DNA from 2 places in the Pseudomonas cistanchae genome. Region 1 is predicted to be linked to the other one. Evidence: predicted binding sites of a transcription regulator. Region 1 holds the regulator's gene; the other holds the start of a gene.
What was found. The regulator LexA, encoded in region 1, represses DNA repair genes until DNA is damaged. The targets are predictions, from matches to a motif close to CTGTNTNNNNANACAG.

Region 1 (7,562 bases):
GGCGAAGTGCCAGCGCTTACTCCCAAGGAAAAAGCCAAGCGTCAGCTGGTCGCGCGTATGGGCGTCGATCCCGATCACGGCTGGAAGGCCAAGTACGAGATCCTGCCTGGCAAGGAAAAGGTGGTCGAAGAGCTGCGCCGGTTGGCCAAAGATGCTGACACCATCTATCTCGCAACCGACTTGGACCGCGAAGGGGAAGCCATTGCCTGGCACCTGCGCGAATCCATCGGCGGTGACGACAGCCGCTACAAGCGTGTGGTGTTCAACGAAATTACCAAGAAAGCCATTCAGGAAGCCTTCTCCAAACCAGGCGAACTGGATATCAACCGGGTCAATGCCCAGCAGGCGCGGCGTTTCCTCGATCGCGTAGTGGGTTACATGGTTTCGCCGCTGCTGTGGGCCAAGATCGCTCGTGGCCTGTCCGCCGGTCGCGTGCAGTCGGTCGCGGTGAAACTGGTAGTCGAGCGTGAAAAAGAGATTCGCGCCTTCGTTCCTGAAGAATACTGGGAAGTGCATGCTGACCTCGGTACCGCCAAAGGCGCCAACGTGCGCTTCGAAGTGGCCCGTGAGAACGGCGCCGCTTTCAAACCGCTGAACGAAGCCCAGGCCATGGCGGCCCTGGCGACGCTCAAGGCGTCCAGCTACAGCATCGCCAAGCGTGAAGACAAGCCGACCAGCAGCAAGCCATCGGCCCCGTTTATCACGTCGACCTTGCAGCAGGCCGCGAGCAACCGTCTTGGCTTCGGCGTAAAGAAGACCATGATGATGGCCCAGCGTCTGTATGAGGCCGGTTACATCACCTATATGCGTACCGACTCGACCAACCTGTCCGCCGACGCCGTAAGCATGGTGCGCGACTTCATTGAGGGCGAGTTCGGCAAGAAGTACCTGCCTGCCAATCCAATTGCCTACAGCAGCAAGGAGGGTGCGCAGGAAGCGCACGAAGCGATCCGTCCTTCCGACGTCAACCTCAAGCCGACTCAGCTGAGCGGCATGGAGCGCGATGCCGAGCGCTTGTACGAATTGATCTGGCGCCAGTTCGTGGCGTGCCAGATGCCACCAGCCGAGTATCTCTCGACCACCGTGACGGTGACCGCTGCGCAGTTTGAGTTGCGCGCAAAAGGCCGCATCCTCAAGTTCGATGGTTACACCCGCGTTCTGCCGCAATTGAGCAAGCCGGGCGATGACGACGTCCTGCCGGAAATGAATCAAGGTGAGGTGCTCAAGCTGATCAAGCTGGATCCGAGCCAGCACTTCACCAAGCCACCTGCGCGCTATTCCGAAGCCAGCCTGGTGAAGGAGATGGAGAAGCGCGGTATCGGTCGTCCGTCGACCTATGCGGCGATCATTTCGACCATTCAGGATCGCGGCTACGTTGCCTTGCACAACCGCCGTTTCTACTCGGAAAAGATGGGCGATATCGTCACCGAGCGCCTCGCGGAAAGCTTCTCCAACCTGATGGACTATGGCTTTACCGCCGGCATGGAAGAGCACCTGGACGATGTGGCCCAGGGTGAGCGCGAATGGAAGCACGTGCTCGACGAGTTCTATGGCGATTTCAAGAAAAAACTTGAAGTGGCTGAGGCGTCCGATAGCGGCATGCGTGCCAATCTCCCAACGCCGACCGATATCGCCTGTCGCGAATGTGGGCGGCCGATGATGATCCGTACCGCTTCAACCGGCGTATTCCTCGGTTGTTCCGGTTACGCGTTGCCACCCAAAGAGCGCTGCAAGTCGACGCTCAATCTGGTCCCGGGCGATGAGATTGCCGCAGACGACGAGGGTGAGTCGGAATCCCGTGTTCTGCTCGGCAAGCATCGCTGCCCTATCTGTGCGACCGCCATGGATGCCTATCTGCTGGATGAAACCCGCAAGTTGCATATCTGCGGCAATAACCCGGACTGCACGGGGTATGAGATCGAGCAGGGGCAGTACCGGATCAAGGGTTATGAAGGCCCGAGCCTGGAATGTGACAAGTGCGGCAGCCAGATGCAGCTTAAGACCGGTCGTTTCGGCAAGTTCTTCGGCTGCACCAACAGTGAGTGCAAGAACACCCGCAAACTGCTGAAAAGCGGTGAAGCGGCGCCGCCGAAAATGGACCCGGTGAAGATGCCGGAGCTCAAGTGCGAAAAGGTCAACGACACCTACATTCTGCGCGATGGAGCATCCGGTCTGTTTCTTGCAGCCAGTCAGTTCCCGAAGAACCGCGAAACCCGCGCGCCTCTGGTGATGGAGCTGATTCCGCACAAGGCCGAGATCGATCCTAAGTATCACTTCCTGGTCGACGCCCCGAAGAAAGACCCGGACGGGCTTCCTGCGGTGATTCGCTACAGCCGCAAAACCAAAGAGCAGTACGTGCAGACTGAAGTAGACGGTAAACCAACCGGTTGGCGCGCGTTTTACGATGGCGGCAAGTGGAAGGTCGAAGACAAACGTTGATCGAGTGCACCGCGCCTACCTCAGTAGGCGCCTTTAGTCGCTTTGTTCAAGTGGAGCGCACCGTTATGGCCAACGAACTCTATACCCGTACCAATCAGAAGATCTTTTATGCGGGCTTGTCCCTCGAGTCCTGGCGCAAGGCTGAGGAGATTCGAGCGATGAATGCGCAAGCGCTGATTCAGGCCGAGCGCGAGGCGACGTTGTTTCATTTGTATGGCGCGTTGTTAGGGCTGTGCCATGAAATAGCGGGCTACTACCGTTTGCCTGGTAGCGATGCATCGCGTGCCGAGGCTTTTCTCGACAAGGCGGTGTTGGCTGCTGCGCCGAGCCAGGAACTGGGCGAATTGGTCGAGCTGGTGCAACATCCACACACATGGCTCGCTCAGCTGCTTGAGGCATACCAGTTGTTGTTCCAGCCGCCACAAGCAGCCAAGAGCAGCAAGACTGACCCTGCAACGCCATTGATCAGCGCAGTAAATCTGGATGAACCGGCAGAGCCTCTGTCTAGGCAAACCCTGGAAGACTGGCGGCAGCAGCTGAAGGCTCTGGCCAAGCGCTTTCGCGAAACCCTAAGCGAGTGGTAATGGCCGCTTGATCAGCGGACTAGGGTGAGAGCGGGTCGGCTGTTACAATGCCGGCCCTTTGTGGAGAGCCAACTATGCCAACGTCCTTTCTGGAAATCGTCGAACTGCCTGATGGCCGCATCGCTCTGCGTCGTGCAGAAGATGAAGAGTCGCTGGTGGTGCTGGATTTCTCCGAAGGCGCCAAAGCGTTTTTGCAAGGCCAGCATGTGGAGGTGGCGAAGGCCATGCTCAATGTTGGGGTGCAGATGGCGGGGCGTTTGGCGGAAGGCAATTTCGAACACGACGATGAACCGCACGTTCTGCATTAAGCGTGAAAGCTATACAGTCCTACCGATAGCACGGTCCTTGTGCGTTTTCAGTTTCAGCCCAGGCTGATGTTCAAACTTTGCGCCTTGCCATGTCGCGCTGCAGCCTCAAGCTGCAAGCGGGCCTGCCGCTCAAGCGGGTGCAGCCAGCTCACCACGGTATGACTTTTTCCCAGCCGCAGCGCTTGTTGCGCCAAATCCAGCGCGCTTTGTTCGCCGCGCGGGTGCAGCAGTAGAATTCGTTCGCGGTTCAACCCTGCTTCGCGTAACCAAGTTTGAGTCAGGCTGCCGGGCGGTGCGATCAAGGTAAGCCACCGCGCATCGTCGTTCTGACTCAGCTCGCGCAGAATGGGTGCGAGAAGGGTAAGGCAGTGCCCAGCGGCGCCGCGCAGCGATAGTTCGCTGAAGGCCACGGCTTCCTCTTGCCAGAGCGGCATCGCCTCTTCATCAAGCAGTGGTGCGACAGTATTCGCAAGAAATCCATCGAACAGCGGCAGTTGGGTACGTTTCAGTGGCTGCTGGAACTGCATAGAACCTCCTCTCAGCGGCGGATTACGCCGACACTCAAACCTTCAATAACGAAATCCTGCTCTTCCAAGTTGATTTCGATAGGGGCGAAGTCGTCGTTTTCGGCGAGCAGCCACACCAGATTACCTTCGCGCTTGAAGCGTTTTACCGTTACTTCGTCATCGATGCGTGCGACCACAACCTGGCCATTGCGGGCTTCGCGGGTCGTGTGCACGGCAAGCAGATCGCCGTCAAAAATCCCGATGTCCTTCATGCTCATGCCGCGTACCCGCAGCAGATAGTCGGCCCTTGGATGAAAGAACTCGGGATTGATGCGGCAGGATTCCTCGACATGCTGCTGCGCCAGAATCGGTGCACCGGCTGCTACTCGGCCAATGACCGGCAAGCCTTCTTCCTCGGAGCTGGGTTCGAAACCCGGAATGCGAATGCCGCGAGAAGCGCCCGGTGTCATTTCTATTGCGCCTTTGCGCGCCAAGGCTTTGAGATGTTCTTCGGCTGCATTGGGGGATTTGAAGCCCAGCGCCTGAGCGATCTCCGCGCGCGTTGGCGGATAACCATTGTCTTCTAGGCATTGCTTGATGAATGCGAGAATTTCAGCTTGGCGTGGCGTCAGTTTGATCATGGGAACTCTGTCTTTTTATACAGTGACTGGGATTATATACAGTGAAGGTTGCTTGGCAACAGGTTCGTTGGGATTTCACCGTCCCATCGCTAGCAGAGGTTGATCAGGCTATTCACAGAGCAGGTGCCAGGCAGAACGTTAAATGCTTTTGTCGGGCAACCGAGGCCTGGGTAAGATGCATCGCTTGGCTTGACAAGTTGATCAGCTAAAACGTATGTTTCAAACGAGTGTTTGCTAGGTGAGAATTCATGGCCCAGTCGGAAACTGTTGAACGCATTCTTGATGCGGCAGAGCAGTTGTTTGCCGAAAAAGGTTTCGCTGAAACCTCGTTGCGTTTGATCACTGGCAAAGCCGGGGTCAACCTGGCGGCGGTGAATTACCACTTCGGCTCCAAGAAAGCGCTCATCCAGGCGGTTTTCTCCCGCTTTCTCGGTCCGTTCTGCAGCAGCCTCGAGCGTGAGCTTGACCGCAGGCAGGCCAAGCCTGGCACCAAGTTCAGCCTTGAAGAGCTGCTCGAATTGCTGGTAGAACTGGCATTGGAGGTTAAGCCGCGTAGCGGCAACGATCTGTCCATTTTCATGCGTCTGCTTGGCTTAGCGTTCAGCCAAAGCCAGGGGCACCTGCGAAAGTATCTGCAAGAGGTGTACGGCAAGATTTTCCGCCGTTACATGCTCCTGGTTCATGAAGCAGCGCCCCGTATTCCCCCCCTGGAGTTGTTCTGGCGCGTTCATTTCATGCTCGGCGCGGCTGCGTTCAGCATGTCGGGAATCAAGGCGCTGCGCGCCATGGCCGAAACGGACTTCGGGGTGAATACCTCAATCGAGCAAGTGATGCGCTTGATGGTGCCGTTCCTGGCTGCAGGTATGCGCTCGGAGAGCGGTGTGCATGACGAAGCCCTTGCCAGCGCGCAGCTCAAACCACGCATCAAGAGCCCTGCGGCACCCGCCAAGGTTTGATGCCCACGGGTGGGCTTGGTCGGTGTGATCCGCTAAGCTAGCCGCCCATGTGCACCCTCGACCTTATCCATATCTCCATTGCCGACCAGCGCCTCTACGGCTTCGCCGACGGTGCGCTGCAGCTTCGTCTGCCGGTTTCCACGGCCTTGAATGGCGTTGGCGAACTTAATGGTTCCGGCTGTACGCCGCGCGGCCTGCATTATGTGCGGGCCAAGATTGGCGAGGGATTGCCAAGCGCTGCGGTGTTGCGAGGGCGCCGCTGGACCGGCGAGGTCTGGACGGCCGAATTGGCGCAGCAGTTTCCCGGTCGCGACTGGATTCTCAGCCGCATCATCTGGCTCAGCGGCTGTGAGCTGGGGCGCAACCGCCTTGGTGCGGTCGACACTTTTCGCCGCTACATCTACCTGCACGGCACGCCTGACAGCGAACCCATGGGTGTACCGCGCTCCCACGGCTGTGTGCGCTTGCGTAATGCCGACCTTCTTCAGTTGTTTCCCCGCGTTCCGGTCAGATGCCGCGTGCAGATCGATGAGGCTGCGTGCCCGGTCTGGGCGGCAGCACCGCTAAGTTAAGGATTATTGTGAGTTCACTCATGCAAGGCTCGTTGATGCTGGATATCGCCGGTACCTGGCTGACCGCCGAGGATCGGCAGATTCTCAGGCAGCCGGAAGTCGGCGGGCTGATTCTGTTTGCCCGTAACATCGAAACGCCTCGTCAAGTCCGTGAGCTGTCGATGGCGATCCGGGCCATACGGCCCGATCTGCTCCTGGCGGTGGATCAGGAGGGCGGTCGGGTGCAGCGCCTGCGCCAGGGTTTCGTGCGTTTGCCGGCGATGCGTGCGCTTGCTGACAACATCAATGCCGAAGTCTTGGCCGATCACTGTGGCTGGCTGATGGCGACCGAGGTGCTGGCGGCGGGCCTGGACCTGAGCTTCGCCCCGGTGCTGGATCTGGACCACCAGCGCAGTGCGGTGGTCGGTAGTCGCGCGTTCGAAGGTGATGCGCAGCGTGCCACCCAGTTGGCTGGCGCGTTTATCCGCGGGATGCAGGCGGCGGGCATGGCCGCGACCGGCAAGCATTTTCCCGGACATGGCTGGGCCGAGGCCGATTCCCACGTGGCGATTCCGGTGGATGAGCGCAGCCTCGAGCAGATTCGCCAGTGCGACCTTAAACCCTTCGCTCAGTTGGGGTCGCAACTGGCTGCAGTAATGCCCGCGCATGTGATTTATCCGCAAGTTGATGCCCAGCCAGCGGGCTTTTCGCGGCGTTGGCTACAGGACATCTTGCGTGGCGAGCTTGCTTTTACCGGCGTTATTTTCAGTGATGACCTGTCGATGGCGGGCGCCCATGTGGTCGGCGATGCGGCATGCCGCATCGAGGCGGCGCTTGCGGCTGGTTGCGACATGGGCCTGGTCTGCAATGATCGCGCTGCCGCGGAATTGGCCCTGAGCGCCTTGCAGCGACTCAAGGTGACCGCGCCTCATGGCTTGGCTCGGATGCGTCGACACGCTTTCCCCGGTATCGAGTACCGCCAACATCCGCGTTGGCAGCAGGCGATCAGCGCCTTGCGCGCCGCGCAACTGATTGAATAAGGACCCAGCAATGACTGTTTGCGCCATCATCGGCGGCACCGGGTTGACCCGTCTGGACGGGCTGACCATCAACACCGCACGGCATTTCGATACGCCCTATGGCGCACCTTCTGCCCCTGTGCTGCATGGGGACTACGCGGGTCGCGAAGTATTGTTTCTTGCCCGCCACGGACACCCCCACCGTATCCCGCCGCACCAGGTCAACTACCGCGCCAATCTCTGGGCGCTGCGAGAGGCTGGGGCTCAGGCGATCATCGCCGTCAACGCGGTGGGTGGTATTCATCCCGCGATGGGTACGGGGCATTTCTGCGTGCCACACCAGATCATCGATTACACCTCGGGCCGCGCCCATACCTTTTACGAGGATGAGCTGGAGCACGTTACCCATGTTGACTTCAGCCATCCTTACGACGCGCAGTTGCGCAACAAGCTCACCGCTGCGCTGGATCAGGAACGCTGCGGCTACAGCTCCCACGGTGTGTACGGCTGTACCCAGGGACCGCGCCTGGAAACGGTCGCCGAAATTGCCCGTATGGA
Region 2 (7,562 bases), on a different contig from region 1:
CTTCAGTTCGCAAATCAAAGGGCGCCTACGGGCGCCCTTGCTGTATCCGCGTTTTTTCCTGAGTCTTGCCGCTTTCCCCATCGCCCTAATCGGATCGGCTTTTATCCAGCGCCTGGCATTTCCCCGCTCGTTATTTGAAGTCACGGCTGCGCACATACAAGCCGGACAGCAAGGGCGTAAGGTCGCGCAGGCGGCCCGCGATCACGTGGCGCACGCCGCTTTCATGCTCGAGACGGCCGTTGACTTGCAGCAACTGCGCGCCATGCAGCACCTGCCGCTGGCTATCGGCCAGATCGCGCCAGACCACCACGTTGATCATGCCGAACTCGTCTTCGAGGGTGACGAACACCACCCCGCTGGCCGTTTGTGGCCGCTGACGGCCGGTTACCAGGCCAGCGATCACCACGTGCCGACCATGCTCGAGGCTGGCCAACTCAAACGAGCTGCGGCAACGCGCGTCCTTGAGCTTATCGCGCAGCAACGCCATGGGATGGGGACCCAGAGTGGTCCCGAGGGTCGCGTAGTCGTTCTGCAGGTCTTCGCCGACCGAGGGTTGTGGTAGCGCGACGCGGGGTTCCGCGGGCTGCGACACACCGGCAAACAGCGGTAGCTGGGTTTCCACGCCCGCCACTTCCCAGCGGGCGTGATAACGATGCCCTGCCAATCCTTGCAGCGCTCCACCGTCTGCCAGCAATGCCCGCGCGCGGCCATCCAGCCCTGCTCGCATGCAGAGGTCGGCGACATCGGCGAATGGCTGCGTCTGTCGCGCCAGCTCGATGCGTCGGGCGTTCTCTTCACTGAAACCGCGCACCATGCGCAAGCCCAGGCGAATGGCCGGCTGCTCGCCGTCGTCGGGCTCCAGGGTGCAATCCCAGACGCTGTAGCGAACATCGACCGGCCGCGTGCTTATCTGGTGGCGCCGCGCATCCTGCAGCAACTGGTCAGGGCTGTAGAACCCCATGGGCCAGCTGTTGATCAGCGCGCAGGTGAAGGCCGCCGGCTCATGGCATTTCAGCCAGCAACTGGCATAGGTCAGCAAGGCGAAGCTGGCGGCATGGGACTCCGGGAAGCCATAGCTGCCGAACCCCTTGATCTGCTCGAAGATGCGCGCCGCGAACTCCACTTCATAGCCATTGGCGACCATGCGCGTCATCAGTCGCTCTTGGTGTGGTTCCAGGCCGCCATGGCGCTTCCAGGCGGCCATCGAGCGGCGTAACTGATCGGCTTCGCCAGGCGTGTAGTCGGCGGCGATGATCGCCAGCTCCATCACCTGCTCCTGAAACAGCGGAACGCCGAGGGTTCGCTTGAAAACCTTTTCCAGGCGCGGTGGATAGGACACCGGCTCTTCTTTATTACGCCGCCGCAGGTAAGGGTGAACCATGTCGCCCTGGATCGGCCCCGGCCGGACGATGGCGACCTCGATCACCAGGTCATAGAAGGTTTGCGGCCGCAGGCGCGGCAGCATGGCCATCTGCGCGCGCGACTCAATCTGAAACACCCCGATCGTATCGGCGCGGCTGATCATCGCGTAGGTGGCGGCGTCTTCCGCAGGGATGGTGGCGATGCTCAGGTCGCGGCCCCGGTAGCCGCGCAGCAGATCGAACGTACGCCGCAGCGCGCTGAGCATGCCCAGGGCAAGCACGTCCACTTTCATCAAGCCGACGATATCCAGGTCGTCCTTGTCCCACTGGATGATGGTGCGCTCGGCCATGGCCGCGTTCTCCACCGGCACCAGCGTCTCCAGCGGCTGTTCGGAAATCACGAAGCCGCCCGGATGCTGGGACAGATGACGGGGAAAGCCGACCAGCTCACCGGTCAGGGCGAGCACCCGGCGCATGATCGGGGTATCCGGGTCGAAGCCGGCTTCACGCAGGCGTTCGGCCGGTGGCAGCTGGCTGGTCCAGCGTCCACAGGCAGCAGCCAGGCTGTTGATCTGGTCCGCCGGCAAACCCAGTACCTTGGCCACATCGCGTATCGCGCCCGCGGCGTGATAGGTGCTGGCCACGGCAGTTAACGCCGCTCGGTTGCGGCCGTATCGCCGGAACACGTACTGAATGACTTCCTCGCGGCGATCATGCTCGAAGTCCACATCGATATCCGGCGGCTCATTGCGCTCCCGGGAAAGAAAGCGCGCGAACACCATGTTGATTTTGCAGGGGTCCAGCTCGGTGATCCCAAGCACGAAACACACCACCGAGTTGGCCGCCGAGCCACGCCCCTGGCAGAGAATGTGCTGGCTGCGGGCAAAATGGACGATGTCGTGAACGGTGAGGAAATAGCTCTCGTAGCGCAGCTCGGCAATGGTCGTCAGTTCTTCCTCGACCAATTCCCTGGCTTTCTCAGGCACTCCTTGCGGCCAGCGCCACGGCAACTTCTGCTCGACCAGCGCACGCAACCACGAACTGGGCGTATGCCCGTCCGGCACCAGCTCGCGGGGGTATTGGTAGCGCAATTGGCCGAGATCGAAATGGCAGCGCTCGGCAATTCGCAGGGTTTCACTCAACAGGTGCGCCGGATAGATGGCAGCCAGCGCGGTACGCGAACGCAGGTGGCGCTCGCCATTGGCAAACAGCCGCTGCCCAGCCTCGGCCACGCTGCAGTGATGACGAATCGCGGTTATCGCATCCTGCAGTGCCCGTCGCCCGCGAGCATGCATGTGCACATCGCCCGTTGCGACCGGCGGGATCTGCAAGGTGTCGGCCATGGCCAGCAACTGCCTGAGGCGCAGCGCATCGTCCGGCCCGCGGTGCAGTTCGACCGCCAGCCACAGCCGCCCGGGGAACAGGCTGCGCAACCACAGCCCCTCCTCGCGCTGGCCCGGCTCGTTCGCCACCCACAGGGCCAGCAAACCGTCCAGGGGCTCGACATAGTCTTCACGCAGTGAGCGGTAGGTACCTTTGGCCGCGCGTCGGCGGGCGCAGGTGATGAGTGTGCACAGGCGTTGATAACCGCTGAGGTTTTCCGCCAGCAGAATAACCGTGGGGCCATTCTCGATGCGTATTTCGCTACCGACGATCAGCGCCAAGCCGGTTTCCTTGGCGGCTTGCCAGGCACGCACGATGCCCGCCAGGCTGCACTCGTCGGTAATCGCCAGGGCCCGGTAACCGTGCTTCTTGGCGCGCGCGAACAGCTCGGCGGCACTGGATGCGCCGCGCTGGAAACTGAAATTGGACAGGCAATGCAGCTCCGCATAGCCAACCTCCGCCGCGCCCTCGGCACTCATGCGAACCAGCCGTGCAGCAGCAGCGGACCTTGCCCACCCGCCGGGCGATACGCCCAGCCCCGCTGACCGGCGCGGGTTTCGATGCGGTAATAATCGCGCCGTACATCCTCGCCATCCCACCAGCCGGACTCGATGCGCTCGGGCCCGGCCAGAATGCTTATGTCCTCCTCGCGCAGAGGAAGTGGCTGGCTCAACAGCCAGCCAGGGCGCAGCAGCGTGGTCGGTGCAAGCTGGTCGTGGCCCTGGGCTTCGGCCTTCCAGGCGTACTCGGGACGATGATCCGGCGTACTGCACAGGCCATGCACGGCATCGTCGCCCAGGCGTGCGCGCAGTCGCTCGCGCAACTGCTCCCAGGGCAGCGATTGCTGCGGGCGCTCATCGAAGAGCTCGCGATGAGCGGGCGTGAACGTCGGTAAGTCACGCGCCAGCAAACGAACCGCCTGCACCGGCGCGCCGAGCTGCAATTGCTCAAGGCGTCCGCGCGCCACTTCGAACAACATCGCCGGCTCGCGTTCGGCACTCAGCAGGCCCACCGGCACCCGTGTGGGCTCGCCCTCGGCGTGCTGCAAATGCAGGGTAAAACGCTGCACGCCACAATCGCGACCGGCGAGAAATGCGCCCAGGTCGGCCGTAAGTCGGCGCAGCGGAAACAGCAGCGCTTGGTGCGACTCGACATCAAAATTGAGCTCGATGCGCTGATCGAATTGATCCGGTGGCGAATAGCAATTCAGCGCCACTCCCCGCTCCCCCAGCAACCTTTCCAGGTGCTGCCACACCTGCGCGGAAAAGCGCCGCGCCACGCCATCGCGCGGCAAGGCCATGACGTGCGCGAGGGTACGCAGGCCCATTCGGGTAAACGCCGTGACGATGTCCGGCGGCAAACCGCTGCGCGCAATCGGCAGGCGGGCCACGGCCTCGCGCAAACCGGCCGGGGTCACCAGCAAACCATCCGTAACGTTGGCCAGCACACGCGCCGCCAGAGGGTTGGGCGCGCAGACGATGCGGTGACGAAACCCCAGCGCCGTCAGCTCGCCGCGCAAGCGCGCCTCGAACTGCGCCCAGGGGCCGAACAGACCAAGGCTGGACTCGACCTCCATCATCAACACCCGTGGATAATCCAGGCTGACGTGAGAGCTGAAGCGATAAGCCCAGGCCGCGAGAAAGTGATGCCAGCGTTCTATCTGTACCGGCTCGTGCTCCACCATCGCGAAGTCGTTGCTTATCGCCTGTGCCGCACTCAACGCCTGGCCGGGGCGCAACCCCAGCGCACGCGCGGCCGGGTTCAGCGCTTTCAGCACGCGCCGTTGCCGCGTACCTGTCAGCATGACCAGAGGCTTGGAAGGGTCGGCGCAGCCGCGCAACACCCCATCCAGTGCCAATTGCGGCAGCAATATACAAGCCCAGCGCATGGTCGCCTCACTGCCACTCGGCGATGGAAATGGGCACGGCCGAGGCCACGCCGCCCCGGCATTTGAGGACCCGCAACTGGGCAGGCCGTGCATCCAGCGCGAGCCGCAATGCCGCAGGCGATGGGTTGATCGCCTCGCGCAATGGCCGGTAGGCGAAAGCCAGGGTCTGCCCCGTTTCCGCCGCGACCTGCAACCGGCGCAGGCCTCGATCATCGGCCTGTTGCGGCCAGCACAGCACGGCCCCGCAACTGCCCGAGCGCAGGCACTGTTCGGCAGCCCACAAGGCATTGCGTGCGGAGGTTTCGACGATGCTCAGCCACTGCAAATCCACCCCGGCCGCGCGCCAGGCGGGCGCATAGGGCACATGGGGCGGCGCCACCAGCACGATCCGCTCCCCCGCCTGGCTCAAGCGCCTCAAGGTCGGCCACACCACCTGCAGCTCCCCGAGGCCCTCGGCGTCGGTGAGGATTTCGCTCAAGGCAGCCTCTGGCCAGCCTTGCGCGGGCAATACGGCATCCAGACCGGCAAGCCCAGTCGGATGCGCGCCCGCGGGCAGCTTCAGCGCCTGCCCTTTCCACACCCGGCGCTCTTGCAACAGCCTATCAAGCGCCACCACAGCGCCGATCATGCCGCAACCCCCCGACTCAGCATCGGCATGGCAGACCTACCGGAAAACACCCACAGCCACTAACCCACCCACTCCATGGGAATGGTCGAGCAGGCTGAAACGAGCACACGCAGGGAAAGGGAGGCATAGCAGTGACTTCGGCTTAACTGTATGGATGTACAGTAATTTAAAACCAGAACTTCCTGCAAGGCTCATCCAGGAATCTGGACAGGCGGAGAACAAGAACTTGATGAAGGATAGTCACGGTGGATATGTGCTCATCCCCTATCAATTGCACATAGAAAAAGACCCCGCTAGCGCGAGGTCTTGTTTACCCACCTATCACGGGTGATGGGGCACAGCCATCAGCGCTTCGCTTCGACATCCGGTGCCGCGGAGCGGGCGAGAAAGGCTTCGGTCAGTTCGGGCAGGTGGTCACGCAGCCAGTCGGCCATGGCGATTTCCTGTGCCAGGATCTGCTCGCAGACAGCCTGAGTCTTGCTGTCGCCGGCGCTTTTCGCTGCGGCAATCAACACGGTATACGCGGCGATTTCGACGTTCTCGAACACATAGCCACTCATGGCACCCTTCACCACTTCGTCGCTCATCATGCTGCCGCCCACTGCCTGACCGAAGGCCATCAGCTTGGCGGACATGTCCTTGATCGTCGACGGGCTGCTGCCCAGGCGCGCGATGCATTCATCGAGCAGCTTCTGCTGACCATAGGTTTCTTCGATGTGCTGCTCGATACGTGTTTTCAGCGCCGGATAGTGCTCGATTCGCTCGGCCTGGGCTTTCAGCATCTTTTCTGCCTGCTGCTCCATCGCATGGGCGTCGCGCAGCCAGTCGAGCAGGTTTTCCGTTGGGGTTGCCATGATGATTTCTCCTAATAAGGTGTTGGCTTTAGGAAGAGGTGTACGGCTTTCAGTTCAGGCTGACCGATAAGCGGTGGGTGTTGCTCTACGGCACTTATTGAGAACGTGTACCGGCCGCCGTTTGCGCTCATTCAGCTTGCTTGAGACCAGCGCCAGTCTGAATCCCGATACCACTTGCGGCCCCTTAACCTGCAAAAACTCACCGGACGAAAATGGTTTCCGCCATGGGCCGGCTTAGTCCCATCCGCGGACCAATCTGGCACAGGCACTGAACACGTTGCTGGGTGCAGAGTTGACACAATGTTCATCGAACCGGCCCATACCAGCGGCCAGAGGAGCATCGCCGGAGGCTTCGAAAGGCGCGCGCGCTGTGCAATCGGCACAATGCCATACGTCTTTTAGGTGGAATTATTTGCGGCGCTGGGTCATCACACGCACATCACCCCAACGACGTGCCTGAACCATGACGACATTGACCCGGATCTCTATTGAACGGCCCACCGCTTCCTCGATGCACGCCACTGGCGGGCAAGCGAAGGAGGTGTATGCCGCGCTTATGGACGTGACCGATCAGAGCCTGGAACTCGCTCGCGACTTTCTTCACGCCCAGTTGCAACAGGCTAGCAAGATCACCTGTGACCTGCCGAGCGACCCCGCGCAACTGAGCGAGTGGGTCACCGAAGGCGCACGCAAAACCACTGACACCTACAGTCGCTACCTGGAAGGGCGCAAACAGGGCAAACCGCGGCGTTATTTCAGCACCCGTGCCCACGCGCTGTATTTCCTGCGCGAAGTGGCGCCGACCAAGCTGGTGGACGGCGCCTGGTTGTATGGCCTGCTGCCGCGCTGGAACGACGTGCGCTTCCACGGCTTGATCCGCACCTATCTGGAAGAACTCGGCGATGGCGTGCCGGCGCAGAACCACGTGCTGATCTACAAGAAGCTGCTGGCGACCTACGGTTGCGATGACCTCAGCACGCTGTCCGATGAACATTACCTGCAGGGCGCACAGCAACTGGCACTGGGTTATCTGGCGGACGAGTTCCTGCCCGAGCTGATCGGCTACAACCTGGGTTACGAGCAGCTGCCACTGCACCTGCTGATCAGCACCTTCGAGCTGAACGAGCTGGATATCGACCCCTACTATTTCCAGTTGCACATCACCATCGACAACGCCAGCACCGGCCATGCGCACAAGGCCGCTCAGGCGGTGCTGGACAACCTGCCGGTGGTCGGCGACGCCAAGGATTTCTATCGCCGTGTGGCACTGGGCTATCGACTGAACGACATTGGCCTCAATTCAACCGGCGCGATTGCCGCATTCGACCTGGAGCAGGAGTTGCTGGCGATGTTCGACCGCAAACGCGCGGTGGCCGGCATGGTGCATTCGGACTTCTGTCGCATCGAAGGGCGCACCGTCAATCAGTGGTTGAGCCAACCGGGGCAGA

Region 2: the regulator LexA is predicted to act here: its motif matches at 5,407-5,422, upstream of imuA (translesion DNA synthesis-associated protein ImuA).

The regions. Positions count from the first base shown of each region.
Region 1 is NZ_JBTLWN010000003.1:214,008-221,569, reverse strand. Features, by position in the region: gene topA (type I DNA topoisomerase) at 1-2,439, shown strand, start outside; gene ACX0MV_RS11090 (DUF6586 family protein) at 2,505-3,023, shown strand; gene ACX0MV_RS11085 (hypothetical protein) at 3,098-3,331, shown strand; gene sulA (SOS-induced cell division inhibitor SulA) at 3,385-3,858, opposite strand; gene lexA (transcriptional repressor LexA) at 3,870-4,478, opposite strand; gene ACX0MV_RS11070 (TetR/AcrR family transcriptional regulator) at 4,727-5,434, shown strand; gene ACX0MV_RS11065 (L,D-transpeptidase) at 5,482-6,006, shown strand; gene nagZ (beta-N-acetylhexosaminidase) at 6,027-7,025, shown strand; gene ACX0MV_RS11055 (S-methyl-5'-thioinosine phosphorylase) at 7,036-7,562, shown strand, end outside.
Region 2 is NZ_JBTLWN010000001.1:1,288,472-1,296,033, reverse strand. Features, by position in the region: gene ACX0MV_RS05955 (error-prone DNA polymerase) at 131-3,223, opposite strand; gene ACX0MV_RS05950 (Y-family DNA polymerase) at 3,220-4,632, opposite strand; gene imuA (translesion DNA synthesis-associated protein ImuA) at 4,640-5,257, opposite strand; gene ACX0MV_RS05940 (ferritin-like domain-containing protein) at 5,605-6,114, opposite strand; gene ACX0MV_RS05935 (iron-containing redox enzyme family protein) at 6,578-7,562, shown strand, end outside.